Regions from separate parts of the Pseudomonas sp. AC112 genome, predicted to be linked through region 1. Evidence: predicted binding sites of a transcription regulator. Region 1 holds the regulator's gene; each other region holds the start of a gene.
The links. The regulator sigma-54, encoded in region 1, starts transcription at its own class of promoters, with help from an activator protein. The targets are predictions, from matches to a motif close to ANTGGCATNNANNTTGCTNT.
Positions count from the first base shown of each region.

Region 2: the regulator sigma-54 is predicted to act here: its motif matches at 4,662-4,681, upstream of AC0IYN_RS18075 (circularly permuted type 2 ATP-grasp protein).
Region 3: the regulator sigma-54 is predicted to act here: its motif matches at 4,616-4,635, upstream of glnA (type I glutamate--ammonia ligase).
Region 4: the regulator sigma-54 is predicted to act here: its motif matches at 1,936-1,955, upstream of AC0IYN_RS19190 (flagellar hook-length control protein FliK).

Region 1 is NZ_CEEDCM010000001.1:1,224,413-1,231,918, forward strand. Features, by position in the region: gene lptC (LPS export ABC transporter periplasmic protein LptC) at 1-146, shown strand, start outside; gene lptA (lipopolysaccharide transport periplasmic protein LptA) at 133-666, shown strand; gene lptB (LPS export ABC transporter ATP-binding protein) at 666-1,391, shown strand; gene AC0IYN_RS05820 (RNA polymerase factor sigma-54) at 1,577-3,070, shown strand; gene hpf (ribosome hibernation-promoting factor, HPF/YfiA family) at 3,146-3,451, shown strand; gene ptsN (PTS IIA-like nitrogen regulatory protein PtsN) at 3,462-3,926, shown strand; gene rapZ (RNase adapter RapZ) at 3,929-4,786, shown strand; gene AC0IYN_RS05840 (HPr family phosphocarrier protein) at 4,803-5,075, shown strand; gene AC0IYN_RS05845 (ZIP family metal transporter) at 5,176-6,069, opposite strand; gene AC0IYN_RS05850 (superoxide dismutase) at 6,103-6,714, opposite strand; gene AC0IYN_RS05855 (hypothetical protein) at 6,716-7,144, opposite strand; gene AC0IYN_RS05860 (class II fumarate hydratase) at 7,172-7,506, opposite strand, start outside.
Region 2 is NZ_CEEDCM010000001.1:3,899,677-3,907,182, forward strand. Features, by position in the region: gene AC0IYN_RS18040 (OmpA family protein) at 1-42, shown strand, start outside; gene AC0IYN_RS18045 (aminotransferase-like domain-containing protein) at 320-1,759, shown strand; gene AC0IYN_RS18050 (translation initiation factor 2) at 1,864-2,349, shown strand; gene AC0IYN_RS18055 (YkgJ family cysteine cluster protein) at 2,512-2,766, shown strand; gene AC0IYN_RS18060 (START domain-containing protein) at 2,808-3,413, shown strand; gene AC0IYN_RS18065 (hypothetical protein) at 3,517-3,753, shown strand; gene AC0IYN_RS18070 (ribonuclease E inhibitor RraB) at 3,967-4,308, shown strand; gene AC0IYN_RS18075 (circularly permuted type 2 ATP-grasp protein) at 4,714-6,123, shown strand; gene AC0IYN_RS18080 (alpha-E domain-containing protein) at 6,128-7,078, shown strand; gene AC0IYN_RS18085 (transglutaminase family protein) at 7,075-7,506, shown strand, end outside.
Region 3 is NZ_CEEDCM010000001.1:1,866,394-1,873,899, forward strand. Features, by position in the region: gene AC0IYN_RS08725 (glycogen/starch/alpha-glucan phosphorylase) at 1-87, opposite strand, end outside; gene AC0IYN_RS08730 (YkgJ family cysteine cluster protein) at 314-748, shown strand; gene typA (translational GTPase TypA) at 987-2,807, opposite strand; gene thiI (tRNA uracil 4-sulfurtransferase ThiI) at 2,947-4,401, opposite strand; gene glnA (type I glutamate--ammonia ligase) at 4,736-6,142, shown strand; gene AC0IYN_RS08750 (chorismate mutase) at 6,295-6,825, shown strand; gene glnL (nitrogen regulation protein NR(II)) at 7,164-7,506, shown strand, end outside.
Region 4 is NZ_CEEDCM010000001.1:4,141,471-4,148,976, reverse strand. Features, by position in the region: gene fliL (flagellar basal body-associated protein FliL) at 1-312, opposite strand, end outside; gene AC0IYN_RS19190 (flagellar hook-length control protein FliK) at 546-1,886, opposite strand; gene AC0IYN_RS19185 (Hpt domain-containing protein) at 2,736-3,083, opposite strand; gene AC0IYN_RS19180 (ATP-binding SpoIIE family protein phosphatase) at 3,114-4,832, opposite strand; gene AC0IYN_RS19175 (STAS domain-containing protein) at 4,829-5,134, opposite strand; gene fliJ (flagellar export protein FliJ) at 5,317-5,766, opposite strand; gene fliI (flagellar protein export ATPase FliI) at 5,770-7,128, opposite strand; gene fliH (flagellar assembly protein FliH) at 7,118-7,506, opposite strand, start outside.

The DNA of each region.
Region 1 (7,506 bases):
CGCAGAAGCAATATGCGCAGACCGAGCAAGACGTTAGAATCGACGGCGCTGGCGGTGTATCGACTGGCAAGGGAATGAAAGCGTATTTGAAAGAAAGCAGGATACACCTGCTATCGAACGTAAGAGGACAGTATGAGGCTCGTTAAAACTCTCCCTATTTTGCTCGGTCTGGGCGCAGCACTGGGAAGCGTGAGCGCCTGGGCTCTGCCGAACGATAGCCAGCAACCGATCCACATCTCGGCTGACGATGCACAGCTCGATGACAAGCAAGGCGTCGCCACCTATACCGGCGGTGTGATCATCACCCAGGGCTCGATGAAGATCACCGGCAATACGGTGACACTGACGCGCACCCAATCGGGCGATATCGACGTGGTAACGTCGGTGGGCAACCTGGCTTACTTCGAACAGAAGCAGTCCGCGACCGATACCGGCCCGATGAAAGGCTACGGCAAGACTATCCAGTACCATGCCCAGCAGAACCGCATCGTCCTGATCGACCAGGCCAAGGTGCTCAGCCCCGATGGCAACTCGACGGAAGGTGAGAAGATCACCTATGACACCGTGAAACAGATCGCTAACGCCGGTCGTGCCAATGGCAACAAGGTCACCGCGCCTCGTCCACGCATCGACATGGTTATCCAGCCGAAGAAGAAGGCCGAGTAATGGCAACCCTGAAAGCCCAGCATCTGGCCAAGGCCTATAAAAGCCGTCAGGTCGTGCGCGACGTCAGCCTGTCGATCGACAGCGGCCAGATCGTCGGCTTGCTCGGCCCCAACGGCGCCGGCAAGACCACCTGCTTCTACATGATCGTCGGCCTGGTCCAGGCGGATCAGGGCCGCGTCCTGATCGACGACCTGGACGTGAGCCACCAGCCGATGCACGGCCGCGCCCGCGCCGGTATCGGCTATCTCCCTCAGGAAGCATCGATCTTCCGCAAACTGTCGGTCGCCGATAACATCATGGCCATCCTCGAGACCCGCAAGGAACTCGACCGTGACGGCCGTCGCAAGGAGCTGGAAAGCCTGCTACAGGAATTCCACATCAACCATATCCGCGACAACCTCGGCATGAGCCTGTCCGGTGGTGAGCGTCGCCGCGTGGAAATCGCCCGCGCCCTGGCCACCGCGCCCAAGTTCATCCTGCTGGACGAACCGTTTGCCGGCGTCGACCCGATCTCGGTGGGCGACATCAAGCAGATCATCCATCACCTCAAGGCCAAGGGCATTGGCGTGCTGATCACTGACCACAACGTCCGTGAGACCCTCGATATCTGCGAAACCGCGTATATCGTCAACGATGGCCAGCTGATTGCCGAAGGCGATTCCGCCACTATCCTGGCCAACGAATTGGTCAAGGAAGTGTACCTGGGTCACGAGTTCCGCCTGTAAACACCGTGGTGTCACGGCCGTTTGTCAAGGTGCGCGGGAGTCAATGAAAACCTCCGGATTTTTATTGTTACCGCGCTCTAGGCAAAGCCCCCGACATCAGGCATATAATTTGCTTATGTTTGGCGCTCACGCGCCCTGTCGTGGATGGCGCATTGCGCCGGCGAATAAGGTGTTAAGCCCCTGCCATGAAACCATCGCTAGTCCTGAGAATGGGCCAGCAGCTGACGATGACACCGCAGCTGCAACAGGCCATCCGCCTGCTCCAATTGTCGACACTGGACCTGCAACAGGAAATCCAGGAGGCCCTGGAGTCCAATCCGATGCTCGAACGCCAGGAAGAAGGCGACGACTTCGATAACGCAGACCCACTGGCCGATAACATCGAGCAAAAACCCAATTCCGACGTGCAGGAACCCTCCTATCAGGAAACCGCCCCTACGGTGGATAACCTTGAGGAAGGCGAATGGAACGAACGCATTCCCAACGAGCTCCCGGTCGATACCGCCTGGGAAGACGTCTACCAGACCAGCGCCAGCAGCCTGCCCAGCAACGATGACGACGAGTGGGACTTCACCACCCGCACCTCCGCCGGCGAGAGCCTGCAGAGCCACCTGCTGTGGCAACTGAACCTTGCGCCGATGTCGGACACCGATCGCCTGATCGCGGTGACCCTGATCGACTGCATCAACAACCAGGGTTATCTAGACGAGACGCTCGAAGAAATTCTCGAAGCCTTCGACCCTGAACTGGATATCGAGCTGGACGAGATCGAAGCCGTCCTACACCGTATCCAGCAGTTCGAGCCTGCCGGTATCGGCGCGCGCACGCTCAGCGAATGCCTGTTGCTGCAATTGCGCCAGCTACCGGCCAAGACCCCATGGCTCGCCGAAGCCCAGCGCCTAGTTACCGATTACATCGACCTGCTGGGCAGCCGCGACTACAGCCAATTGATGCGTCGCATGAAGCTCAAGGAAGACGACCTGCGCCAGATCATCGAGCTGGTACAGAGCCTCAACCCGCGTCCCGGCTCGCAAATCGAATCCAGCGAAGCCGAATACGTGGTGCCCGATGTCATCGTGCGCAAGGACAACGAGCGCTGGCTGGTCGAACTGAACCAGGAATCGGTGCCGCGCCTGCGGGTCAACCCTCAATACGCAGGCTTCGTACGGCGCGCCGACACCAGTGCCGACAACACTTTCATGCGCAACCAGTTGCAGGAGGCCCGCTGGTTCATCAAGAGCCTGCAAAGCCGCAACGAAACCCTCATGAAAGTCGCCACCCAAATCGTCGAGCACCAGCGCGGCTTCCTGGAATACGGCGACGAAGCGATGAAACCGCTGGTACTGCATGACATCGCCGAAGCGGTTGGCATGCATGAATCGACGATTTCACGGGTGACCACGCAGAAATTCATGCATACCCCACGGGGTATTTATGAACTGAAATACTTTTTCTCCAGCCACGTCAGCACCTCCGAAGGCGGTGAATGCTCGTCCACGGCGATCCGCGCGATCATCAAAAAACTGGTTGCCGCGGAAAATCAGAAAAAGCCATTGAGTGACAGTAAGATCGCTGGTTTACTGGAGGCACAAGGCATTCAGGTCGCCCGTCGAACCGTCGCCAAGTACCGCGAGTCCCTCGGGATCGCGCCTTCCAGCGAGCGTAAGCGTTTGATGTGACGGGCGGGCCACAGCGTTCCAGTGGCAGGCGCTTCTGCCTGCCGCTTTATGCACTGGCAACGAAGGAGAAGCTGTATGCAAGTCAACATCAGTGGACACCAGCTGGAAGTCACCAAACCCCTGCGTGAATACACCGAAAGCAAGCTGAACAAGCTGGCAGGGCATTTTGACAAGATCACCAACGTGCAGGTCATCATGGAGGTCGATAAGCTCAAGCAGAAAATCGAGGCCACCCTGCACGTACCGAATGCAAAGCTCGTCGCCAATGCGGAGCATGAAGACATGTACGCGGCGATCGACTCGCTCTACGACAAGCTGGACCGCCAACTCATAAAGCATAAGGAAAAGAATCTGCACCTGATGCAAGGTACAGGTCGTTAACTCTCCCCCCATGATCCGACTTGAAACCATCCTGACCCCCGGCCGTTCCCTTGTGAACGCGCCGGGCGGCAGTAAAAAGAAAGCCCTTGAACAAATTGCCAACCTGATCAGCAGCCAAGTGCCTGATCTGGAGATGCAGGATGTCTTCGAGGCTCTGATTGCCCGTGAAAAACTCGGTTCGACCGGTTTTGGCAACGGCATCGCCATCCCCCACTGCCGCCTCAAAGGCTGCGAGACACCCGTCAGCGCCTTGCTGCACCTGGAAAAACCCATTGATTTCGATGCTATCGATGGTGCTCCGGTCGACCTGCTGTTTGTGCTGCTGGTCCCGGAAGCCGCCACCGATGCGCACCTGGAACTGCTCCGGCAGATCGCCAGCATGCTCGACCGCAAGGAAGTACGCGACAAACTGCGCAGTGCCAGCAGCAACGAGGCGCTGTACCAGGTTGTCCTGGATGAACAGAACGGGCAGTAACCATGCGCTTGATCATCGTCAGCGGCCGTTCCGGCTCGGGTAAAAGTACCGCCCTCAATGTTCTTGAGGACAGCGGTTTCTATTGCATCGACAACCTGCCCGCCGGCCTGCTGCCGGAATTGGCGGAGCGTGCGCTGATCCATACCGAACTGGCGCAACCCCTGGTTGCCGTTTCGATTGATGCCCGCAACCTGCCCAGCCATCTTGAGCGATTCCCGCAATTGCTCGAGGAAGTGCGCGCCAAGCATATTCATTGCGATGTGCTTTACCTAGACGCCGACGAAGAGACCCTGCTCAAGCGCTTCTCCGAAACCCGTCGACGCCACCCCCTCAGCAGCCCCCACCGTTCCCTGGCAGAAGCCATCGAAGACGAAACCAAGCTGCTGGGGCCGATCATTGACCTCGCTGACCTCAAGATCAATACCACCAGCCTCAACCTGTATCAGCTGCGCGACGCCATCAAGCTGCGCCTGCTGAATCAGCCGGAGCCCGGTACGGCATTTCTTGTCGAGTCATTCGGATTCAAGCGTGGCATGCCGGTGGACGCCGACTTGGTGTTCGATGTGCGCTGCCTGCCCAACCCTTACTGGAAGCCGGAACTGCGCGAACAATCCGGGCTGGATCAGCCCGTGGCTGATTACCTCGCAGCGCAGCCGGATGTGGAGGAGATGTTCCAAGACATTTCCAGCTACTTGCTCAAATGGTTGCCACGCTTTGCCGCCAGCAACCGCGCCTACGTCACCATCGCCATCGGCTGCACCGGCGGCCACCACCGTTCCGTGTACCTGACCGAGCGCCTGGGCCTGGTGCTGCAACAAACCCTCAAGAACGTCCAGGTCCGCCACCGCGACCTTAGCTGAAAGGAACACCTGCGCGATGCCCGCTCTGGAAATTGAAATCATCAACAAACTGGGCCTGCACGCCCGGGCCTCGGCTAAATTCGTGGGTGTGGCTGGGCAGTTTCCCTGTCAGATCCGCGCCGGGCGCTCACCGGAATCGATGGTCGACGGTAAAAGCATTATGGCGATGATGATGCTGGCGGCGGGCAAGGGCACCAAGATTCACTTGAAGACCGAAGGTGAGCAGGACCAGGAAGCGATGGACGCCCTGGTGGCGCTGATCAACAACTACTTCGACGAAGGCGAATAAACCTCTGTAGAAGCCCGACTTGCCGGCAATGGCGTCGCCCAGCGCACCGCACGTCTCAGGATTGATCGCCGGCAAGCCGGCTCCTACAAGGGAGCGGGCGTTATCCCAAAGCCGTGTCCATCACCATCATCAAGCAAAACCCGATGCACAACCCCAAACTGGCGAGCTTTTCGTGACCATTGCGCCGCGATTCAGGAATGACCTCGTGGGTCACCACCAGTAGCATCGCGCCGGCGGCCAGGGCCAGACCTAATGGCAACAATACCTCGGCCAGGCTGACCAACCAGGCACAGAGCACCGCAAACACCGGCTCAACCAGCCCTGACGCCGCACCGATCAGAAACGCCTTGACCCGCGACATCCCTGCCCCGGCCAACACCAACGCAATCACCAGGCCTTCAGGCACGTCCTGCAACGCAATGCCCATGGCCAGGCTGTCTGCATCCGGCATACCGCCGCCTGCAGAGACGCCGACCGCCATGCCTTCGGGGATGTTGTGGGCGATGATGGCAAACACGAACAACCAAATGCGCGGTGGAATCACCGGTTTGTCCGGCGTGCCCACCAGCATTTCCGGGCTAGCGCCGGAGACCTTGCGGTCAACCAGATACAGCCCGAATGCTCCCAGCATAATGCCAAAACTGATCAGGCCACTTGCCCCCCAGGGCGAGAGCCCCAGGCCTTCAGCCGCGGCAATGCCCGGCACGATCAGCGAAAACGCCGTCGCCGCCAGCATCACCCCGGCACCAAAGCCCAGCAATGTATCGCTCAAAGCCACCGGCATACGTCGGATGACCAGCACCGGCACGGCGCCAAGTGCCGTGCCGAGCGCACAGATGGCGCCGCCCTGCAGAGCGCGTAGAATACGCGGTTCCAGGTCCAGCCAGGCCAGCCCGTGGGCCACCAGCAATGCAATACCTGCCAATAGCAGCAGCGAGCCAAACGCATAACGAAACATTCGCCCGCTGCTGATCGCCAGTGTTTCAGTGCCCATAGTCGGCCTTAGATCTTGTTATGAAAGTGAAAGTCAGGCCACGGCGGCCTGATAGCGGGCGGCGACTTCTGGCCAGTTGATAACACTGTAGAAGGCATTGATGTATTCCGGGCGGCGGTTCTGGTACAGCAGGTAGTAGGCGTGTTCCCAGACGTCCAGACCGAGAATCGGCGTATTGCCGTTCATCAGTGGGCTGTCCTGGTTGCCACTGCTTTCCACCACCAGGGTCTTCTGCGGAGTCACACTCAACCAGGCCCAGCCGCTGCCGAAACGGGTCAATGCAGCCTTGGTGAAGGCCTCTTTGAAACTGTCGAAGCCACCCAACTGTTCGTCAATGGCTTTGCCCAACGCGCCTTCGGGTTTGCCGCCACCTTTGGGCGACATCACTGCCCAGAACAACGAGTGATTGGCATGGCCGCCACCCTGGTTGATGACCGCTGCACGCAGTTTTTCCGGCAGTTGCTGCACACTGGACACCAGCTTCTCCACCGGCCAGCCGGCAAACTCAGTGCCTTCGACAGCCGCATTAAGGTTGTTGATGTACGTCTGGTGGTGCTTGGTGTAATGGATCTCCATGGTTTGCGCATCGATATGCGGTTCCAGGGCGTCGTACGCGTAAGGCAAGGCAGGCAAGGTATAAGTCATATCAATGTGCTCCGTAATGAGGAGTAGTCGGCTGTGCCGCAGTACCGCCCAGCAAGCGATGGGTACGCGGGTATTCGCCGTGGTCGCTGATGAAATTCAACAGCTCGACGTAGGTTTTGCTGCTCTGACGCAGGGCCGCCTCCCGTAATTGCGGGCTCAAACGCGAGTCCTGCATGGTCTGCAACAGGCGCTGGTGAATAGCGCAGAGGTATTCCGCGCTCTCCTCCGGCTGATTCAGCCGCAGGTGCAAATCCGCCAGGTTGTGATGGGAAATGACGCAAGCCGCCACTGCTTCGTCGGCATCCGCCCAACGTTCGAACAACACTTGAGCCAGGGCCAGGGCTTGCAGATAGGCCTCGCGAGCATCGACCAGTTCGCCTGCCATAAAGCAGCGATTGGCCCGTTCGATCGTGCGTTTCCAGTGCTCCATGGTGAGCCTCCAAAGCAGGGTCGGTGATTACACGCCGCCAGCCGTGAGCTTTTCCGGATCCAGCAGGATCTCCAGTTGGCTGCGCGACAAGTCGGTGTGCTCCAGGGCGACGTCAATCACCGGGCGGCCTTGCTGATAGGCGTTCTTGGCGATTTCAGCGGCCTTTTGGTAACCGATGATCGGGTTGAGTGCGGTGACCAGGATCGGATTGCGCGACAGCGCCTCCTTGAGTTTGGCTTCATTGACCTTGAAACTGGCAATGGCCTTGTCCGCCAGCAGGCGACTGGAATTGGCCAGCAGTTCAAGGCTGCTGAGCAGGTTCTGCGCAATGATCGGCAGCATCACGTTCAGCTCGAAGTTGC
Region 2 (7,506 bases), 2.7 Mb from region 1:
GTGTTCTCGGACGAGAAAGGCCAACTCGGCGCCGCGCGCTAGTCGCCTGACACAGATCAACCTGTAGGCGCCGGCTTGCCAGCGATAGCATCGCCTCGGTTTACCTGATAGACCGAGTTGCCTGCATCGCTGGCAAGCCAGCTCCTACAGGTTGCGTAAGCCGGTCAATGATCGGTTTTTTTATGCGCCTTAGCATTACAGTTTTTACTGTCACTCCCGCCCGCGCTCGACTATTGTGGCAACTGTCCCCGTACACTTCTAAACTGTGCCGGTATGTTTCACACAAAAATAAAATACCCGTGAAATCGAGTGCTGCGTCATGACCAATCTGTTGCTTTACCAACGTATCGCCCAGCAACTGGCTGAGGATATCCGGCGCGGTGTCTATCAACCGGGCGAGCGCGTGCCTTCGGTGCGCAAGATGAGCTCGCAGTTGAACGTGAGCCACGCCACGGTGTTGCAGGCCTACGCCAACCTGGAAGACCAGGGGCTGATCCGGGCGCGGCCGCAGTCCGGCTATTACGTACACCAGACACCCGCGCTCACCGCGCCAACGCCGGACATCGCCCGGGTAGAGCGCCCGGGGTTGGTCACCCGCAGCAGTATCATCCAGCAAGTGTTGGGCGAGTCGCGCCGCGAAGGCGTATTCCCGTTGGGCGCCGCTGTGCCTAGCGTGGATTACTTGCCGGTGCGCGCGTTGCACCAGCAGTTGGCCAAGGTCACGCGCTTCCAGAGCCCACGGGCCTTCAGCTACATGTTCAGCCCCGGATTCGAACCGCTGCGCCGCCAGGTGGCGATCCGTATGCGCGATGCGGGCGTGGTGGTGGACCCTTCCGAAGTGGTCATCACCCACGGTTGCGTCGATGCCTTGCAGATGTCGCTGCGCGTGCTGACGCGGCCCGGCGACCTGATCGCTGCAGAGTCACCGACCTATTACGGTTTGCTGCAATTGGCAGATCTGCTCGGCCTCAAAGTCATCGAGATCCCTAGCGACCCCTCCACCGGCATGAGCCTGGAAGCCCTGCAACTGGCGGCCAACCAATGGTCGATCAAGGCGCTGGTACTGACCACGCGCCTGAGCAATCCCCTGGGCGGCACCATGCCCGAGGAACGGCAGAAACACTTGCTGCGCCTGGCCTCGGATTTCGATATCCAGATTGTCGAGGACGATATCTACGGCGAGCTGATGTTCGAACTGGGCCGCACCAAAGCCCTGAAAGCCTACGACCGCCTTGACCGAGTGATCTACTGCTCAAGCTTTTCCAAGACGCTGTCCCCGGGGGTGCGCATCGGCTGGATGATCGCCGGCAAGTACCAGCAGGAAATCCAGCGCCTGCAGATGTTCAGCACCCACTCCGCGTGCAGCGTCACACAGATGGGCGTCGCCGCGTACCTGGAAAATGGGGGCTACGATCGGCATTTGCGCTATATCCGCCAGGAGTACCGCAAGAACCTCAGCGCCTTTCAGCTGGCGGTGCAGCAGTATTTCCCGGAAGGCACGCAAATGACCCGCCCGACCGGCGGCTTTATCCTGTGGGTCAGTTTGCCGGGACGGGTCAATACCCAGGAACTGCACGTGCGTGCCCTGCAACAGGGCATCAGCATTGCGCCAGGGTTGATCTTCAGTAATACCGAGCAGTTCAACCACTGCATCCGCCTCAACTGCGGTACCCCGTGGAACCGCGAGGCAGAGCGGGCGCTGATGACCCTGGGGATGCTGGCCAGCCAGTTATGCCAGGAGACGGCGGCTGGACTCTGAGGCGCAAAAAAGGGACAACTCCGATAGCTGGCTAATCACCGCGCTTGTCATGCCGTGCACAACAAGCGAGCATATGGCCCTCTGCCGTTAACGCTGTAGGCAATATGACTCGGATTTTTCGCGCTGTTTTGGTGATTGGCCTGTTAGGCCTGTGCAACGTCGGCACGGCGCTGGCGGCGGCCCCTGTGAGCGAAACCAAGCCTGCTATTGACTCCGAACAGAAGACTCCCGCGAGAAAACCGGCACCCGTCAAAAAAGCGCCCGCGGTGAAGAAGCCAGCCGCCGCAGCCAAAAAACGTGCGGCCAGTAAGTCAAAATCGTCCCGAGAAGTGGCACAGACCCAACTGCCGCCGGCACAGTTGGACTTGTCACTGCCGTCGGACATGGTCAGGCACTTGCAGCCCATTGGCACTATGCCCAAGCCCAAGAGCGTGCCCCTGCTGCCGCCGATGTTCGGCGAGAAGCCCACCGATAACAGTGCTTTCCAGATCAACGGCCGCCTGCTCAGCAATGAGATGAGGCTGCAATTGCGCAACGAAGAGCGGCGCGATGTGGAAGGTGCAGCGCTGGATTTCGAATTCAAGCAGTAAACTTTTCCCACAAACGTGACGTGTCCCTTCGACCATCTGTCGCAGACTGGTCAGTCACTTTTGTTTTCTGCGAAAAACCCCTGTTAGACCATTTTAAAACGGCTGTTTTAGGGCGTACTCTAGCCCGGCCATCCACATTGAGTCGTCGAGGACCTGCTGGTCATGAATTGCCGTGAAGGCTGTGGCGCTTGCTGCATCGCCCCCTCCATCAGTTCGCCGTTACCGGGTATGCCACAAGGCAAACCTGCGGGCGAACGCTGCCTGCACCTGTCGGTCGAACAGCTATGCCTGCTGTTCGGGCAACCGGAACGACCGGCGGTGTGCAGTGACTTCAAGGCGGACATCGAGGTGTGCGGCTCCGACCAGGCCGATGCGATCCGTTTGATCGGCTGGTGGGAGCACATGACGGCGGCTTGATGGGCTTTACTATCGGAACTTCAACAATAAGGAATACAACAATGGGTTCGCTGAAACGAATGGCTGTGTTGTGCGGTTTTACGATGTTGTTTGCTGCCACTGCCCAGGCTGAGGATTGGCAAGTCGCCAAGGACGAAGACGGTATCAAGGTGTCCCTGAGCGAAATTGCCGGCTCCAAGTACAAGGCCTATCGCGGTGTGACCGTGATCAAGGCGCCTGTGGCCAAAATCGTCGCCCTGCAGGAAGACGTGGCCGGTGCCTGTGCCTGGATCCACGAGTGCAAGTCCCAGAAGCTGGTCGACAAGAAAGGTGACGAGAGCTGGACCTACACCCAATTCAAGGCCCCGTTCCCCGTGACGGACCGTGATTCCTACCTGCATATCACCACCACCAAGGCGGCCGACGGCACGCTGACCCGTAAGCTCGAAGGCGTCCCGACCTACAAGCCTGAAGAAAAAGGCTACGTACGGGTTGCCCAGGTGGATGGCTTCTGGAAACTCGTGCCAAAAGGCGACAACCAGACCGAAGTCACTTACCAGGTGCACACCGAGCCAGGTGGCAGCGTGCCTTCGTGGTTGGCCAACAAGTTTGTGGTGGACGCGCCGTTCAACACCTTGAAAGCCTTGAAAGAACACGCTGAAAAATAAGCGCAGTTGATCCGGTGCCTCCTGACTTGAGTGGAACGTTTGGCGAACCCTCAAGGTCCAGATAGTGGTAAGCCCACACACGGGTTTTATCGAGGAGGCACCGATGCAAAAGTGGCAGATTACCTTCGTTGATGATCACGGCGTTCAGACCGTAGAGCAGTTCACCTGCGATCAGAAGCCCAGCCTCGAAGATGCGGCACACATGATTCGCAACAAACTGGTGCCCATCGCCGCTGAACTGGACCTCAATGACCTGGAGGGCCGCAAGCCCGAGCCTACGGTCAAGATCCTCAAAGACCAGAACAGTATCCAGATCCTCGACATCTCTCCCGCCGCCTGAACATTCCCTGTACACACTTAAAGCGCCTCTGGTGGAGGTGATAGCTTCGCGCTACTCTGCAAGTGAGATCAGCGAATGAATCGCTAAGGTCTGGTCTTGTCAGCTACATGCTTGTTTTCCAGCGGTGATGTTGTTGCCGTAGCCCCCACGCCAGTACGGCGTGGGCTTCGGGAAGCACGGAAAGTCTATCCATCAATTCGAGGAGCACTTTTCATGAGCACAGCCTATCAAGAAGACATCAGCACCAACGTTCTGCGCCGCATGAAAGAGGGCGGCTTCGACTTCTCGCGTTTTCACCCCATCGAGTTCTACGCCATTTTCCCGGATGAGGAACGGGCGCGCAGGGCTGCGGGTGAGTTTCGTGGGGAATCCCTGAATGCCCAGGTCAGTGCGCGCGACGATGGCGCCTGGTACTTGGAGCTGAGCAAAATCATGTCTGCCACCTACGACGGCATAGGAGACTTCGAGCAGGACTTTGGGGCGGTGGTCGAGCCGCTGGGCGGGATCATCGAGGGATGGGGCGTCAAGCAGGAGGTGCGTGGGTTACCCATGTAGCGGCAATGTATGAGCAACACAGCGTATCGGCTGACCTTTTGGGTCGGCCGATTTTGTTTGTGCTGCACTGACAATTTCACCCACGCATTCAGCGCGCAAAAAAAAACCACCCAAGAGGGTGGCTTAAAGGGAAGAGCGGTTCGCTGAAACTGTAGGACGCATCCTGTTCAGCAGATGGGGCCGATTATCCGCAGACTTCGGCGGGCAGTGAAATCAACTCTGACTATGCTGTTGATAGGCAAAGCCCGCATTACGATGAAGCGTGCCGCCATGCACCGGGCATTCTGCGCACCAGGACGGTGCGAGAGGATTCTCGTTGTAATTCAACTCACTGATTTTTAAGTGTTTATGCCGCTGGCACGGGCCTTGCGATGGTTCTTGCGCCCGGGTGACAAGGAGTTCGGCATGATCCGCACTTATTACGATGAAATGTACGATGGGGCAGGGCAGGTCCGGCCTCATTACCGCGAGTTCGCCCGTTGGTTGGCCGAAACACCGCCTGAATTGCTGGCTCAACGCCGGCGCGAAGCCGATTTGCTGTTTCACCGCGCCGGGATCACGTTCACCCTGTACGGGGACGAGCAGGGCACCGAGCGCCTGATTCCCTTCGACACCATCCCCCGCAGCATTCCCGCCAGCGAATGGCGGATTGTCGAGCGCGGCTGTATCCAGCGGGTCAAGGCGCTGAATATGTTTCTCGCCGACCTGTATCACGAACAGCGCATCATCAAGGCCGGGATCATTCCCGCCGAACAGGTGCTGGCCAACGAGCAATACCAATTGGCGATGCAGGGCCTGGACCTGCACCGCGACCTGTATTCCCACATTTCTGGGATCGACCTCGTACGCGATGGCGACGGCACGTACTACGTGCTGGAAGACAACCTGCGTACCCCCAGCGGCGTGAGCTACATGCTTGAAGACCGCAAGATGATGATGCGCCTGTTCCCCGAGCTGTTCGCCGCCCAACGCATCGCGCCCATCGACCACTACCCCAATCTGTTGCTGGACACCCTGAAAAGCTCCAGCCCCCTGGACAACCCCAGTGTGGTGGTATTGACCCCGGGCCGCTTCAACAGCGCGTTCTTTGAGCACGCCTTTCTTGCCCGTGAAATGGGCGTGGAACTGGTGGAAGGCGCCGACCTGTTCGTGCGCGATGACCGCGTCTTCATGCGCACCACCGATGGCCCCAAGGCCGTGGACGTGATTTACCGTCGCCTGGATGACGCCTTCCTCGATCCCTTGGCCTTCAACCCGGATTCCATGCTTGGCGTGCCCGGCCTGCTCGCGGCCTATCGCTCCGGCAATGTGGTGCTGGCCAATGCCATCGGCACTGGGGTGGCGGATGACAAGTCGGTGTACCCCTTTGTCACCGAGATGATCCGTTTTTACCTGGACGAAGAACCCATCCTGAAGAACGTTCCTACATTCCAGTGCCGTAGGCCCGACGAACTGTCCCACGTATTGGCCAACTTGCCAGACCTGGTCGTCAAGGAAACCCAGGGCTCCGGCGGCTACGGCATGCTGGTCGGCCCCGCGTCCACAGCGGCGGAAATCGAAGCCTTCCGTGCGCGTATCAAGGCCAAGCCCCACGCCTATATTGCCCAGCCAACCCTGTGTTTATCCACCTGCCCGACCTTTGTCGAAAACGGCATTGCGCCACGTCATATCGACCTGCGCCCGTTCGTGTTGTCCGGCAAGGAAACCCGTGTGGTCCCCGGTGGCCTGACCCGCGTGGCATTGCGCGAAGGCTCGCTGGTGGTCAACTCGTCCCAGGGTGGCGGCACCAAAGACACCTGGGTGGTCGAGGACTGATGCCATGTTGAGTAGAACTGCCTCGGATTTGTACTGGATGTCGCGCTACCTGGAACGTGCGGAAAACCTCGCGCGCATGCTCGATGTCAGCTATTCGCTGTCGCTGATGCCCCAGGACGGGCGCGGTGATGGCCTGCATGAACTGGCCATGCCGCTGTTGATCACCGGCACCTTGGAGGATTACCACGAACGCCACGGCGAACTGCACGCCGAGCGCCTGTTGCACTTTTTTGCCCTGGATGCGGCCAACCCGGCCAGCATCTACAGCTGCCTCGGCGCGGCGCGGGCCAGCGCCCATGCGGTGCGTGGGCGGATTACCGCTGACATGTGGGAAAACATCAACGCGACCTGGCTGGATATCCGCGACATCGCCCAGCAAGGCCTGAGCCGCTATGGCATGAGCCGGTTCTGTGAGTGGGTCAAGGAGCGGTCCCATCTGTTCCGCGGTGCCACCTACGGCACCATCATGCGCAACGATGCCTTCCGCTTCATTCGCCTGGGCACCTTTATCGAACGTGCCGACAACACCCTGCGCCTGCTGGACGCCCGCTACGAAATGGCCGGTGACCGTGCCGAAGCAGTCACCGATGGCACGGCCCACGCCTACTATCAATGGAGCGCCTTGCTGCGTGCGTTGTCGTCGTTCGAGGCCTACACCGAGATTTATCGCGACGCCCCCGGCGCGCGGCAAGTCGCCGAGTTGTTGCTGCTGCGCGCCGATGTGCCGCGCTCACTGCGGGCCTGCAGTGAGGAGATCGACCAGATCCTCGCCAGCCTGCCTGGCATCAATGGCCGCCCAGCACAGCGCCTGGCGGCCGAGATGGATGCGCGCCTGCGCTTTACCGCCATCGATGAAATCCTTGAGGAAGGCCTGCACGCCTGGCTGACCGACTTTATTCCCTTGGTCCGCCAGTTGGGCGACGCCATCTACAGTTCCTACCTGGAGGCGGCATGAGACTCTCCATCAGCCACGAAACCACCTACCACTACGAAGACCAAGTGCGCGCCAGCATCCAATACCTGCGCCTCACGCCCCACGACAGCGAGCGCCAGCACGTACTGAGTTGGCAGCTTGACCTGCCGCGTCCGGTGCGCGCCCAAGTGGACCCGTTCGGCAACATCCTGCATGTGTTGACCCTGGATGAACCCCATGACGCCATAATCATCGGCGCCCGTGGCCAGGTGGACATCGACGAATTGCACGAGGCCGAGCATGAGAGCCAATCGGCGTTCCCATTCCTGCGCTGTACCCGCCTCACCGAGCCCGATGAAGCCCTGCGCGGGTTTGCCGACCAGCATTGCCATCAGCGTCGCGACCGTACGGCGCTGATCGACCTGATGCATGCGCTCAGCCAGACGATGGTCTACATGCCTGGCGCGACC
Region 3 (7,506 bases), 640 kb from region 1:
CTTGCCCACCGCGTAGGTGAGTTTGGTCAAGACGGCATCGCGAAATGCGGCTACCTCTGCTTCTCGTGCAAGTGGTTCCTGAGACATCAATTGCGACCTCGGGCGAGATAGAAGGAGTTGCTAGAGCCTAGACGGTCTGACAGACGGTAGACGCTCTGGTTCGGCAGTTTTTTAACTCATTCACCTTTGCGCGAATTAGATGCAGGGCGCGTGCCCGAATACCCGCCTGGATGAAATTTGCGAAATATTGTTCAAAAAACCACCAATCCCGGTATGATCGCGCGCCCTGATACCGCCTCACCCTGGAACCTTGATGAAGCCTCAACTGATCGCCGCCGCGGAACTCGACCGTCTTGAAACGTGGCAGAAATATTCCGCGCATATGTGCGGTGGTTGCGTGTCCAGCTGCTGCACGCTGCCGGTCGAAGTGAAGATCAAGGACCTGATCCGCATTGGCATCGTCGATGAGTTCGAGCGCGGCGACCCGCCGAAAAACATCGCCAAGCGTTTGCAGAAGGAAGGCATCGTCGAGCGCTTCAATTCCAAATCCGAGATTTTTACCCTGCAGCGCATGAGCAACAACGATTGCCTGTACCTGGATCGTAAGACGCGCTTCTGCACTATTTATGACAAGCGCCCGGATACCTGCCGCAATCACCCGAAAATCGGGCCACGGCCGGGGTATTGCGCCTATAAGCCGAAGGAAGTGGTGCGCGAGACCAAGTTCAAGACCCTCGATAAGTTCTGATCGACAGCCAAACCCCTGTGGTGAGCGGGCTTGCCCCGCGCTGGGCTGCGAAGCAGCCCTAACCCGGCCACTGCATTTCTCCAGATAAAACTCAGGTGCCTGGTTTTGGGGCGGCTTCGCCACCCAGCGCGGGGCAAGCCCGCTCACCACAACAAGCGGGCTCACCAGAAAAATCCAGGCACAAAAAAACGCCCCCGGCCTTTCGACCGGGGGCGTTTTTCATTCAGCCTGAGTTAACTCAGTTCTTGGCTTTCTTGGCAGCGCGGGTACGCTCGCCTTCGTCCAGGATCTTCTTACGCAGGCGGATCGACTTAGGCGTGACTTCGCACAGCTCGTCGTCCTGGATGAATTCCAGGGCCTGTTCCAGGGTGAAGCGAACAGGTGGAACCAGAGCGATGGTTTCGTCTTTGCCCGAAGCACGCATGTTGTCGAGCTTCTTGCCTTTGGTTGGGTTGACGCCCATGTCGTTGTCACGGCTGTTCAGACCAACGATCTGACCGTTGTAGATCTCTTGACCGTGTTCAACGAACAGCTTGCCACGTGCCTGGAGGGTTTCCAGGGAGTAGGTCAGCGCCTTGCCGGTTTCTACCGATACCAGAACACCGTTCTGACGGCCGGACATGTCGCCGGACTTCATGGTGTCGTAGCGATCGAAGATCGAGGTCAGGATGCCAGCACCGTTGGTCAGGGTCAGGAACTGGTTACGGAAACCGATCAGACCACGCGCAGGGATGTTGTATTCCAGACGCACACGGCCTTTACCATCCGGCACCATGTTGGTCAGGTCGCCTTTACGCAGGCCCATCTCTTCCATCACCTTGCCCTGGGATTCTTCCGGGGTGTCGATGGTGACGTTTTCGAACGGTTCCTGCTTCACGCCGTCAACCTGACGGATGATCACTTCTGGACGACCAACGCCCATTTCGAAGCCTTCGCGACGCATGGTTTCGATCAGTACCGAGAGGTGCAGCTCGCCACGGCCGGAAACCTTGAACTTGTCAGCCGAGTCGCCTTCTTCAACGCGCAGAGCAACGTTGTACAGCAGCTCTTTGTCCAGACGCTCCTTGATGTTACGGGACGTCACGAACTTGCCTTCTTTACCGCAGAAAGGCGAGTCGTTTACCTGGAAGGTCATGGAAACGGTTGGCTCGTCAACGGTCAGAGGCTTCATCGCCTCAACGTTGTCCGGCTGGCACAGGGTGTCGGAGATGAACAGCGAGTCCATACCGCTCACGCACACGATGTCACCGGCAAACGCTTCTTCAACGTCGATACGGTGCAGACCGTGGTGACCCATCAGCTTCAGGATACGACCGTTACGCTTCTTGCCGTCGGCGCCGATAGCAACAACCGGGGTGTTCGGCTTGACGCTACCACGAGCGATACGGCCAACGCCGATAACACCCAGGAAGCTGTTGTAGTCCAGTGCCGAGATTTGCATCTGGAACGGGCCATCACGGTCAACTTTTGGAGCCGGTACGTTGTCGACGATCGACTGGTACAGCGGGGTCATGTCTTCAGCCATGTCGGTGTGTTCCAGACCGGCAATGCCGTTCAGGGCCGAGGCGTAGACGACTTTGAAGTCCAGCTGTTCTTCGGTGGCACCCAGGTTGTCGAACAGGTCGAAGATCTGGTCCAGAACCCAGTCCGGACGCGCGCCTGGACGGTCAACCTTGTTGATGCACACGATCGGACGCAGGCCGGCTTCGAAAGCCTTCTTGGTCACGAAACGGGTTTGCGGCATAGGGCCGTCTTGGGCATCAACCAGCAGCAGAACGGAGTCAACCATCGACATTACGCGTTCTACTTCGCCGCCGAAGTCGGCGTGGCCCGGGGTATCCACGATGTTGATGTGGTAGCCGTTCCAGTTGATAGCGGTGTTTTTAGCCAGGATGGTAATACCGCGCTCTTTTTCCTGGTCGTTGGAGTCCATCACGCGCTCGTCGTTGAGCTCGTTGCGCTCCAGGGTGCCGGATTGACGCAGGAGTTTGTCTACCAGGGTGGTTTTACCATGGTCAACGTGAGCAATGATGGCGATGTTACGTAGATTTTCGATCACTTGTGTATCTCGATCAGAGGATTCGGTGTGCTGACAGGTCGTGGCAGCGATTAACAGTAGAGTCAGGCCTTGCCGTTACAGCTTGACGGCAGAGTCGGGGGGCCGGTGACGCAGGCCACAGGCAAACAGCCCCGGGCTCTTAGCTCGGTCGATAAACGCGCACATTGGCATGCCCCTCACTGAGCAAATGGTGGGCATGCAGGCGACTCATCACGCCTTTGTCGCAATACAGCAGGTACTGACGGCTGTTATCCAGTTCCTTGAAACGCGCGTTCAATGCATAGAACGGCAGCGTTTGTACGTCGATGCCAGCGATTTCCAGCGGCTCATCTTCAGCGGCATCCGGGTGACGGATGTCGACGACGATCTGGCCGGCCAAGGCTTCGCTGACTTCTTCGATCTTCACATCCTGGCCCAGTTCGTCGATCACGCGATCGATCGGGACCAGTTTGGCATTCTCGAGCGCACGCTCCAGAATCGCCATGTCGAATTCTTTCTCTTCATGCTCCACGCGGTGACGCTTGGCGTGGGTCTTGGGGTTCACCGAGATGACCCCGCAGTACTCAGGCATGTGCTTGGCGAAGTCGGCAGTGCCGATTTCTTCTGCCAGGTCGATGATGTCCTGCTTGTGGCTGGCGATCAGTGGGCGCAACACCAGCTTCTCGGTGACGCAGTCGATGATCGACAGGTTCGGCAGCGTCTGGCTGGACACCTGGGAGATCGCCTCGCCGGTCACCAGCGCGTCGATCTGCAAGCGGTCGGCAATCTGCGACGCGGCGCGCAACATCATACGCTTCAATACCACGCCCATATGACCGTTATCGACTTTACCGAGAATTTCGCCCAGCACTTCTTCGAACGGTACGCTCACAAATAGCACGCGTTGGGAGCTGCCGTACTTCTTCCAGATAAAGTGCGCAACTTCCATCACGCCCAATTCGTGGGCACGCCCGCCCAGGTTAAAGAAGCAGAAGTGGCTCATCAGGCCACGGCGCATTATCTGGTAAGCGGCAACCGTGGAATCGAAACCGCCGGACATCAAGACCAGGGTCTGTTCCAGGGCGCCCAACGGGTAGCCGCCGATACTGTTGTGCTGGCTGTGGATCACAAACAACCGTTGGTCGCGAATTTCCATGCGCACTTCAATTTGCGGCGCTTTCAGGGAAATTCCGGCAGCGCCGCACTCGCGACGCAGCTTGCTGCCGACGTATTTCTCGACATCCATGGAGCTGAAAGTGTGCTTGCCGGCACGCTTGCAGCGCACCGAAAAAATCTTGCCTTCGAGTTCGCTGCCGTAGTGCTGTTTGCACTTCTCGGTGATGTCGTCGAAGTCGCCCAACGGGTACTCATCCACCTGCAGGAAATGCGCGATGCCCGGCATGCAGCTCAGGCGCTCGGTCATGTCCTTCAAGGCTTTGGGCTCGGTGACACGGGTTTCCAGCTCGAGGTTGTCCCACACGCCGTTCACCACCACAGCCGGGTCCAGATCGCGGAGCACGGCACGGATGTTCTTGGCCAACTGACGGATGAAACGCGTCCGTACCGGTCGGCTCTTGATGGTGATCTCGGGGAAGACTTTAACGATTAATTTCATGGAAACAGCGCGCGCCGGGCCTGCTGAAAAAGGGGGGCGCGGATTATAGCGGAAATCGCTCAAGGTTTAACCAGTTAATATGCATCGCAAGCGCAACGCACTAAAGGGGTGCATTCATGCGTCTTTGCGCTACATTGCGGTGCGCTATTTTTGGGCTTTTGTCGCAATGCACCTTTATAGGGGCGTTTTTGGAGCAGAAAACCCATGTTGGCGCACTGGCATGCAATTTGCTCTCTTGTGAGGCAGGTTGCCATGGCGGACTATCCGCGCCGGCATCACCCACATTCTAAGGGCTAACTCCACTACCCCAGCCCGAAGCCACCCGGAGGACACTATGTCGAAGTCGGTTCAACTCATCAAAGATCATGACGTTAAATGGATTGATCTGCGCTTCACGGACACCAAAGGCACTCAGCACCACGTGACCATGCCGGCTCGCGATGCGCTGGATGAAGCTTTCTTCGAAGAAGGCAAAATGTTCGACGGTTCCTCCATCGCTGGCTGGAAAGGCATCGAAGCCTCCGACATGATCCTGATGCCGGACGACAGCACTGCCGTACTCGACCCGTTCACCGAAGAGCCGACCCTGATCCTGGTCTGCGACGTGATCGAGCCTTCGACCATGCAAGGCTACGACCGCGACCCACGTGCGATCGCCAAGCGTGCCGAGGAATACCTGAAGTCTACCGGTATCGGTGACACCGTATTCGTAGGTCCGGAGCCAGAATTCTTCATCTTCGACCAAGTGAAGTTCAAGTCCGACATCTCCGGCTCCATGTTCAAGATCTACTCCGAACAAGGCTCCTGGATGTCCGACCAAGACGTGGAAGGCGGCAACCATGGCCACCGTCCAGGTATCAAAGGTGGCTACTTCCCAGTTCCGCCGTTCGACCACGACCACGAAATCCGTACCTCCATGTGCAATGCCATGGAAGACATGGGCCTGGTCATCGAAGTGCACCACCACGAAGTGGCCACTGCCGGTCAGAACGAAATCGGTGTGAAGTTCAACACCCTGGTTGCCAAGGCTGACGAAGTACAGACCCTGAAGTACTGCGTACACAACACTGCAGTCGCTTACGGCCGTACCGCTACCTTCATGCCGAAGCCACTGTACGGCGATAACGGTTCGGGCATGCACGTTCACCTGTCCATCGCCAAAGATGGCAAGAACACCTTCGCTGGCGAAGGTTATGCCGGCCTGTCCGACACTGCCCTGTACTTCATCGGCGGTATCATCAAGCACGGTAAGGCCCTGAACGGCTTCACCAACCCGTCGACCAACTCCTACAAACGTCTGGTTCCAGGTTTCGAAGCACCGGTCATGCTGGCCTACTCGGCGCGCAACCGTTCCGCTTCGATCCGTATTCCTTACGTGTCGAGCCCGCGTGCTCGCCGTATCGAAGCTCGCTTCCCGGATCCAGCAGCCAACCCGTACCTGGCCTTCGCTGCCCTGGTAATGGCCGGCCTGGACGGTATCCAGAACAAGATCCACCCTGGCGACGCCGCCGACAAAAACTTGTACGACCTGCCGCCTGAAGAGGCCAAAGAGATCCCACAAGTGTGCGGCAGCCTGAAAGAAGCCCTGGAAGAGCTGGACAAGGGCCGTGCGTTCCTGACCAAAGGCGGCGTGTTCAGCGACGACTTCATCGACGCTTACATCGGCCTGAAAAGCGAAGAAGAAATCAAGGTTCGTACCTTCGTACACCCACTGGAATACGAGCTGTACTACAGCTGCTGATCCAGTAGCGCCGCTTCTTAGAGCGGCGTGACGAAAAAGACCTCCTTCGGGAGGTCTTTTTTTTGGCCCGCGATTGCGCCGCGCCAGGCACCTATTGTATTGACTGATACGCCGCCATCGCGGGCAAGCCCCACCCCCACAGGAGATCATCCTTGAAACATCGACTTGTGTTCGCTCTGCTGTTCGTCAGTGCCACCGCGAGTGCTGCGCCGCCCACGCTTGAGCCGCTGCTCAACAGCATCGCCGAACGCCTGGAAATTGCCGACCAGGTTGCCCTGAGCAAATGGGACAGCAAAAAGCCGGTAGAAGATAAAAAGCGTGAACAAGAGGTGATCGCCAGCGTCAGCGCCCAGGCGCCGGCCTACAAGCTGGACCCAGCCGCCGCCGAGCAGTTTTTTTCGGCGCAGATCGAGGCCAACAAACTGGTGCAGTACACCCACCTTTCCGACTGGCAGTTCCAGGGCCAGGCGCCTGACGCCCCCCGCCCGGATTTGGTCAAGCAGATTCGCCCGCAGCTGGATGAACTGCAAAAACGCCTGCTGCAGCAACTGGCTGACTTTACCCCGCAGCGCACCGACCCACAGTGCCCCAAATGGCTCGCCACCGCCGTGCATGAGCCACTGAATGATCCGCTGCGCCAACTGGCAATGATCCGCGCCACCGCCGAGCTGTGCATCCTGTAGGAGCCGGCTTGCCGGCGATAGCGGCAGCACATTCAAAACCGCTATCGCCGGCAAGCCAGCGCCTACACCTCGCGCATTCCGCTCAATGACTCATCTCACTTCCTGAACAACCTTCACAAAACCGCACTATATTGGTGCGATAGGTTGCACCCTTCCCACCTGCCCAGCCCATTTTGGTTCGAAACTTCCCGAGCAAGCTGGCAGAACGCCACAGTTTCGCGCCTAAAACCCCCATTTCAGGGCTTGCACGCTTCTTTTCGGAGCCTTGGTTTGGTTTTTGCATTTTCCTTGTATCAGCGTGTGCCTCAAGCCCGCGCCTTGCTCCAAAAGAGGTCCTGATGACCATCAGCGATGCACTGCACCGTTTGCTACTCGACAACCTGACCACCGCGACCATCCTGCTCAATGACGACTTGCGTCTTGAGTACATGAACCCGGCGGCGGAGATGCTCCTGGCTATCAGCGGCCAGCGCAGCCATGGGCAGTTCATCAGCGAATTGTTCACTGAGTCGGCCGAGGCGTTGAGCTCGTTGCGCCAGGCCGTGGAGCAGGCACACCCGTTCACCAAACGCGAGGCGATGCTCACGGCCCTCACCGGCCAGACCCTGACCGTCGACTATGCCGTAACCCCGATCCTCAGCAACGGCGCCACCTTGCTGCTGCTGGAAGTGCACCCCCGTG
Region 4 (7,506 bases), 2.9 Mb from region 1:
CACCTTGAGGGCGTCCAGGTCCGACGCGTTGCGGGCCAGCAAGGTGATGCTCACTTGCAGGTAGCGCTGACGACCGTTCTGATTGAAGTTGGCGACAAAGGCCGGGAGCATCGGCTCGAAGATTGCCGGTTGCTTGACGTTAGTGGCGGTTTCGGCGGCGGGTGCTGGTTTGCTTGCACTGCTGTGCATGATGTACCAGGTGCCACCCACCGAAGCGCCAATGGCCAGGAGCAGGCCCAGGACTATCAGCAGGATAAGCTTGAGCTTACCTTTGCCTGCGGGTGCTTTTGCTGCGTCGTCGCTCTTCGCCATGCCAATAATCCGTCACTATTCGGGGATTCATAGATCTACGGAAAGGCAAGAGCAAGTGTTATGCCAGAGTTGTCTGGCAGATTGGGAAGAACACCCTGTAATCTGCCTTGCAACTGATCCCTGTGGGAGCGGGCTTGCTCGCGAAAGCGCTAGGTCAGCGATAGAAGTGCTGACTGATCCACCGCATTCGCGAGCAAGCCCCCTCCCACATCCGGGCCTGTGCAAGGCTTGAATCAGGCGTAGTAGTCGACGGCGCTGGAGCCGATCACGGTTGAGGTTACGGGCGCCACGGCTTCAGCCACATCAATATGATTGCCACTGTCGCCGTTATCACCGCCGCGCCCGCCGCTGCCGCTCACGCCACGGGTCTGGGCCTGTTGTTGCTGCTGTTCCTGGCCACGGGACTGGTCAGAGACGTTGACGTCCACCTGGCCCATGCCTTGCTGGGCGAACATCTCCCGCAGGCGGCCGGACTGACTTTCCAACGCTTCACGCACCACCGGGTGGGCGCTCATGAAATTGACCTGGGCCTGCTGGTCGGCGGTCATGTTGACCTTGATATCCAGGCGACCGAGTTCAGCCGGCTGCAACTGGATCTCCGCCGACTTGAGGTTGGCGCTGGACAGGTACATCACACGGTTGACGATTTCGTCGGTCCAGCCGCTCTGGTGCATGGCCAACGGCGCATTGGTTACCGGCGGCAAGGCGTTGGCGGTTTTCGGCGTGGCGGCCTGGGTCAATGCAGCCAGGCGGTTGGCGAAGTCGTCGACACGGGTGTCGCTGCTGGCGTTCTTCAGGTCCTTGAGGCCGTCCTCGATCAACCCGCCGAAGGCCTTGTCACCGCCCGTGTCGGTGCTGTCCTTGGTGGCTTGCTGGTCGACCATATTGGCCAGGCCGGCGGTAAAGTTCTGTGCGGCGGTGGGTTGATCCTGAGTTGGCGCCGGGGCGGTTTTGGCCTGGGCCTGACTACTGGCCGAGACGTGACCGCCCTGCTCCATCGCCAGGCGCACGGCTGGCATGGCGTCCAACGGGTCGGCTTCCGGATCAAAGACAGGCTTGGCTTCCTCGGTGGCCGCGACGGGTGCCGCGACTACCGGCTGGGTCTTGTCATCCTTGGCTGTGGTGACAGGCGCCGGGGTTTCCACCGGTACTGGCACGGCGACTGGAGTAACGGTGGCAATCAGGGCCGGATCGACCACCGGGTCAGCTGGAGGCTGCTGTACCAAGGTCGGGTCGGTTGACGCTTCGTCATCCTTGCTGGCGCTGTCGTCGGTCTTGTCCGGTGGGGTGGCAGGCAAGGGTTTGCCGCTATCGGCAACGGCTGGCGTGCTGGCGGCAGGTTTGTCGCTGCTTGCCGCTGGCTTGGCACTGGCGTCGGAAGACTTGCCGGCGGTGGGCTTGGGCGAATTGTCGTCGGCCTTGGCCGTGGGTTTGGAAGCCTGGTTGGCGAACACTTGAGCGAAGCCAGGGCCCTTGTCCCGTGGGTCCGCAGCCACTGCCGGTGGGTTGGCGGCGGGCGCTTGAGGCTTGGCCGCGGGGGCAGCCTGAAGGAGCGAATTAGGGGCGACTGGCATAGGTAAAGGTCTCCACTGCATGGGGATCGGGGATGCAGTACAGGGAGGTAGAGCAAGAGTCGGGCCAGGTTTCGGGTTGTGGTGTGTATATCCGTTATTTGGGTAACGGCGGGTATTGGTTCCGCCCTTACGGCGGGTCACTTTGGAAAAGAGCCCCAAAGTAACCAAAGGGCTCTTGCCCCAACACTCGGCACCTCGCCTAGGCTCGGTGTGCCCGTAATCCGCCAGGTATTTGGGGGGCCGCCGCCACGCGCCATCCATGGCGCGGGGCGGCTAAACCGGCATCCCTGCCGGTTTACCCCCCAAATCCCTGTCGAATTCCGGCCAGCGTGTTTAACGGGGCGCCTAAGATCAAAATCAAAAGCAAAAGCACAGCGGCCTGACAGCCGGCTTGAGTGGTGTAGAGCAAAGGCAGAAGCAAACGCGGTCGTGTAGGAGCCGGCTTGCCGGCGATAGTCTTTAACGATCATGGGGGACATCTGGATAAACGCGGCGATCTCACGTTTTTCGCCGGCAAGCCGGCTCCTACAGGGACCGCGTATCCACGATGCGGAGCGAGTCGCTCTTGATCTTGATCTTGATCTCAGGCGCCCCGTCAAACACGCTGGCCGAACGCAGGCTTGAATCCGTGGGTAACCCGGCAGGACGCCGGGTTAGCCGCGCTGGGCCAAGGATGGCCCATCGCGGCGGCCCACGGATTCAAACCGGAGTGAGGGCATGCCGAGCCTAGGCGAGGCACCGAGTGTTGGGGCGAGGACCTTTTGGTTACTTTTGGGTCCTTCCAAAAGTGACCCGCTGTAAGAGCGGAACCATAAGCCGCCGTTACCTAAATAACGGATATGTACTCAGTCAAATCTGAAACCGCTGCCGCTCCGTCTCATACAACGGCTTCACCAACGCAAACTCCCGATCAATCTGATCCACCAACTCCCCCAGATCCCCAACCACAGGCCCAACGGACTCAACCTCCAGCCGCTGACACAACTGCGCCAACCGTACCGCCCCGAGGTTCCCACTGCTCCCCTTGAAGCTATGCGCAATGCGCCCCAACGCCTTCGCATCATCCCTGGCCTTGCGCAACGCTTCGACGCGCTTCTGGGAATCATCGAGAAAGGTATCAAGCAACTTGGGATACTCGCCTTCCATGACTTCCTGCAGACCCGACAGCACCTCCGGGTCCAGATGTAGATCAACCACTTGCTCGCTCCTTGATCAAGAATCGGCGGATTATGCCAGAGCCTCCCAGCAAAACTCCACGCAGACACTACGCCCGCCATCCGACCAGCCTACATCGCTGCTCAACTGACGCACCAGGCTCAAACCCCGGCCAGACAGACGGTCAATGTCCAGCGGCCGCGCCAGCACCTGTTCCACGTCAAAACCAGGCCCGCTGTCCTCGACGCGCAGGGTCATGCGGCCGCCCGCCGCGGTCGGCACCACTTGCACATGCACGCGTATATAGCCGCTGTTGAGCTGCGCCAGGCGGTCATTGCGCTGGCGGTAATACTCGGCAAACCCCTGGGCATCGCGCTTGAGCCGCGAATCCAGGCCCAACACCCCGTGCTCCAGGGCATTGGAATACAACTCGGCCATCACGCTGTAGAGCGCCCCGCTTTGCTCCCGCAGGCCATGGATCTCCAGCAACAATTGCAGCAGGTACGGCAATGGGTTGTAACGCTTCAAGGTCTCTGCGCGGAACTCGAAACTCACCGACCAGTCCAGCGGGCACGACTGGCCGCTGTCAGCATACAACGGCCCGCTGGCACGCAGTTGCTGGCCGGCTTGCAGGGTGATCTCCACCATGCTCACGTCATCTCGCGCCTCACCCCGAAACGCCGCCAAGGCCTGTTCAATGTCTTCAAACAGACGATCAGGCTCACGGTTGGCAGCGAATACCTGCTGCAAGCGTTCGGCGCCGAACAGCTGATCATTGGCATCGGCGGTATCCAACACACCATCGGACAGCAGGAACACCCGGTCACCCAACGCCATCGGCCAGACTTCGGTGCGATCATCAAATGCTTCGGCCGACAACACCCCCAACGGCAAATGCCGCGACGCCAGCGGTGTACGCTTGCCGCTGGCGACTTCATGCACATAGCCTTCGGGCATGCCGCCGTTCCACACTTCCACCACGCGCCGCTGCGTGCTCAGGCACAACAGGGTGGCGCAGCAGAACATGTCCACCGGCAGGATGCGCTTGAGCTTGGCGTTCATCTCGCGCAGGGTTTGTGCCAGTCCGTAGCCCTTGGCGGTCATGCCGTAGAACACTTCCGCCAGGGGCATGGCGCCCACCGCCGCCGGCAAGCCATGGCCGGTGAAGTCACCGAGCAGCACGTGCATATCGCCGGACGGCGTGTAGGCGGCCAGCAGCAGGTCGCCGTTGAACAACGCATAGGGCGATTGCAGGTAACGAATGTTCGGTGCGGCATTGATGCAACCGGAATGCGCGACCTTATCGAATACCGCCTTGGCCACCCGCTGTTCATGCAGAAGGTAGTCATGATGCTTGGCGATCAGGTCGCGCTGCTGCAAGACCGTAGCCTGCAACCGCCGCAGGCGGTCCATGGCGTTGATCTTAGCGGCGAGAATAAGCTGGTTGTAGGGCTTGGGTAAAAAGTCATCGCCGCCAGCATCCAGGCACCGCGCCAGCGCTTCGCTCTCGCGCAGGGAGGTGAGGAAGATCAGCGGCACCAGCTCTTCACCTGCCAGTTGCTTGATCCGGCGCGCCGCCTCGAAGCCGTCCATCACCGGCATCAGTGCGTCCATCAACACCAGTTGCGGGCGCTCGCGGGTAAACACCTCGACCGCTTCGGCACCATTGGTGGCCGTGAGCACTTGGTGCCCTTGGCGCCGTACGATGGTCGACAGCAACAGCAGGTCGGCGGCGCTGTCTTCGGCGATCAGGATCGTCAGCGGCTCAAGGACCGGGGCCAGGGCGCTCAACTGATGTCGAACAGTTTGTCGAAGTTGGAGATGGCGAGGATCTTGCGCACATCGGAGTTGCTGTTGATCACCTGCACTTCGGCATTATCGCCACCGGCATGGTCACGCAACAGCAGGAGCATACCCAGGGCGGAGCTGTCCATGTAGGTGGCTTCCTTCAAGTCGACGACGTACAACTCAGGCACTTTATAGAAACGCTCGTAAGCATCACGAAACGCTTGATGGCTGCCGAAATCAAACCGGCCCTTGACCGCGATCATCAACTTCTTCCCATCCAGGGATACTTCTGACTCGACTGACATGCGACTGCTTCCTTGTCATTGGCAATGACACAAGGTTTAGCAGGCGAACCCGATCTGAGCAACACCACACATCAACTGTAGGAGCCGGCTTGCCGGCGATGGCGGTGTATCAGGCACAATTGAGCCCATTGATAGGCCGCTATCGCCGGCAAGCCGGCTCCTACAATACACGGCGGTGGTGGTTAGAACTGGGACTGGCGTGGGAGGCGCTGGGACAGTTCGTCGAGCAGCTTTTGCTCGCGCTTGTCTTCAAGCGCGCGTGCTTCGTCGATATAACGCTGCACCAATTTGCGCAAACCTTCGACCCGGGCAAACGCCGCTTGCCAGCTCTCGCGGGCTTTATCGAGGTTGTTCTGGTGCCACGCCAGGCTCTGGCGCTGCTGGCCGACGGCGGTTTCCAACTGATTGAGAAAGCCCTGGTAGCCCATCAGCCACTGGCCCGATACGCCTTTGCTGCCGCGCTCGATCCACTGCTGCTGGTACTCGCCCCGGAAACGCTCCAGGTCGCCCAGTTTGCTTTCGGCCAAGCGCACCTGCCCCTGGAAATAACCCAGGCGCTGCACGGCGGTTTTCTCGGCCTTTTCGGCCATGTCCACCACCGGAGCCAGGCGTGCGGCGCGGCTGTTGGCCATGGCTTAGCCGCCCGGCGCGGGGGCGAAGATCGTCTGCAGGTGCGCTTCGCTCTCGCCCATGCTGATCTTGTCGTTGAGGCCCTGGCGCAGGTAGGTCACCAACTGCGGTTGCAGGGCGATGGCCAGGTCGGTGTCGCGATCACCGCCGGCCACGTAGGCGCCAACGCTGATCAAGTCGCGGCTCTGTTGGTAGCGTGACCACAGTTGTTTGAAATGCTGGGCGCGGGCCATGTGTTCCGGCGTAACCACCGCCGGCATCACCCGGCTGATGGACGCTTCGATGTCGATGGCCGGGTAGTGCCCTTCTTCAGCCAGGCGCCGCGACAGTACGATGTGGCCGTCGAGCACGCCCCGCGCCGAGTCGGCAATCGGGTCCTGCTGGTCATCGCCTTCGGACAATACGGTGTAGAACGCGGTAATCGAGCCACCACCGGCTTCGGCGTTACCGGCGCGCTCCACCAGTTTGGGCAGCTTGGCGAACACCGACGGCGGATACCCCTTGGTGGCCGGCGGTTCACCGATGGCCAGGGCGATTTCCCGCTGGGCCTGGGCGAAACGCGTGAGCGAGTCCATCAGCAACAGCACGTTCTTGCCTTTGTCGCGGAAATATTCGGCGATGCGCGTGCAGTACATCGCCGCACGCAAACGCATCAGCGGTGCATCGTCCGCCGGGGATGCAACCACCACCGAGCGCTTGAGGCCCTCTTCGCCGAGGCTGTGCTCGATGAATTCCTTCACCTCGCGACCCCGCTCGCCGATCAGCCCCACCACGATGATGTCGGCCTCGGTAAAGCGGGTCATCATGCCCAGCAACACCGACTTACCCACGCCAGTACCGGCGAACAGGCCCAGACGCTGGCCGCGGCCGACCGTCAATAATCCGTTGATACTGCGAATGCCCACGTCCAGCGGCACGCTGATCGGGTTACGGTTGAGCGGGTTGATGGTAGGGCCATCCATCGGCACCCAGTCCTCGGCCTTCATGCCGCCCTTGCCATCCAGCGCGCGACCGGCGCCGTCGAGCACGCGGCCAAGCATGCTCATGCCCATTGGCAGGCGACCGGTGTCAGCCAAGGGCACCACACGGGCGCCGGGGGCAATGCCCGCCAGGCTGCCCACGGGCATCAGGAAGATCTTGCTGCCGGAGAAGCCCATCACTTCGGCTTCGACCTGCACCGGGTGGTAGCTGTCGTCGTTGATCACCATGCAGCGGCTGCCCATGGCGGCACGCAGGCCTTCGGCTTCGAGGGTCAGGCCAACCATGCGCAGCAAGCGCCCTTCGAGGATCGGCTGGCCAGGCAACTCGGCGGCCTCGGCATAACCGCTCAAGCGCTTGGCGAAGCTGGTGCGATCAAGGCGCATCAGGGGCGTCCAGGTCCACGCTAAGGTCGGGCTCGGCCGGGTTCAACACCTGCTCATGGGCTTGATCCAGCAACTTGGCCATGATCTGGCTGATGCGGGTTTCGACCGTGGCATCGATGCGGCTGTGTTCGGTTTCGACGCGGCAACCACCGGGCTGCAACGCGGCGTCCTCGACGATGCGCCAGGTCTCTTCGTGGCGCTCGCGCAGGGCTTTGACCTGCTCGAAATCCTGCGGGTTGATGTACAGCCGCACATTGCCGACACCCAGTGGCAGCAGTTTGAGGGCTTCGCGCATGACGCTTTCGATATGGCTGGAGTCCAGCACCAGCTCGCGCTGGATCACCTGCCGGGCGATGTGCTGCACCAGGTCGACCATGG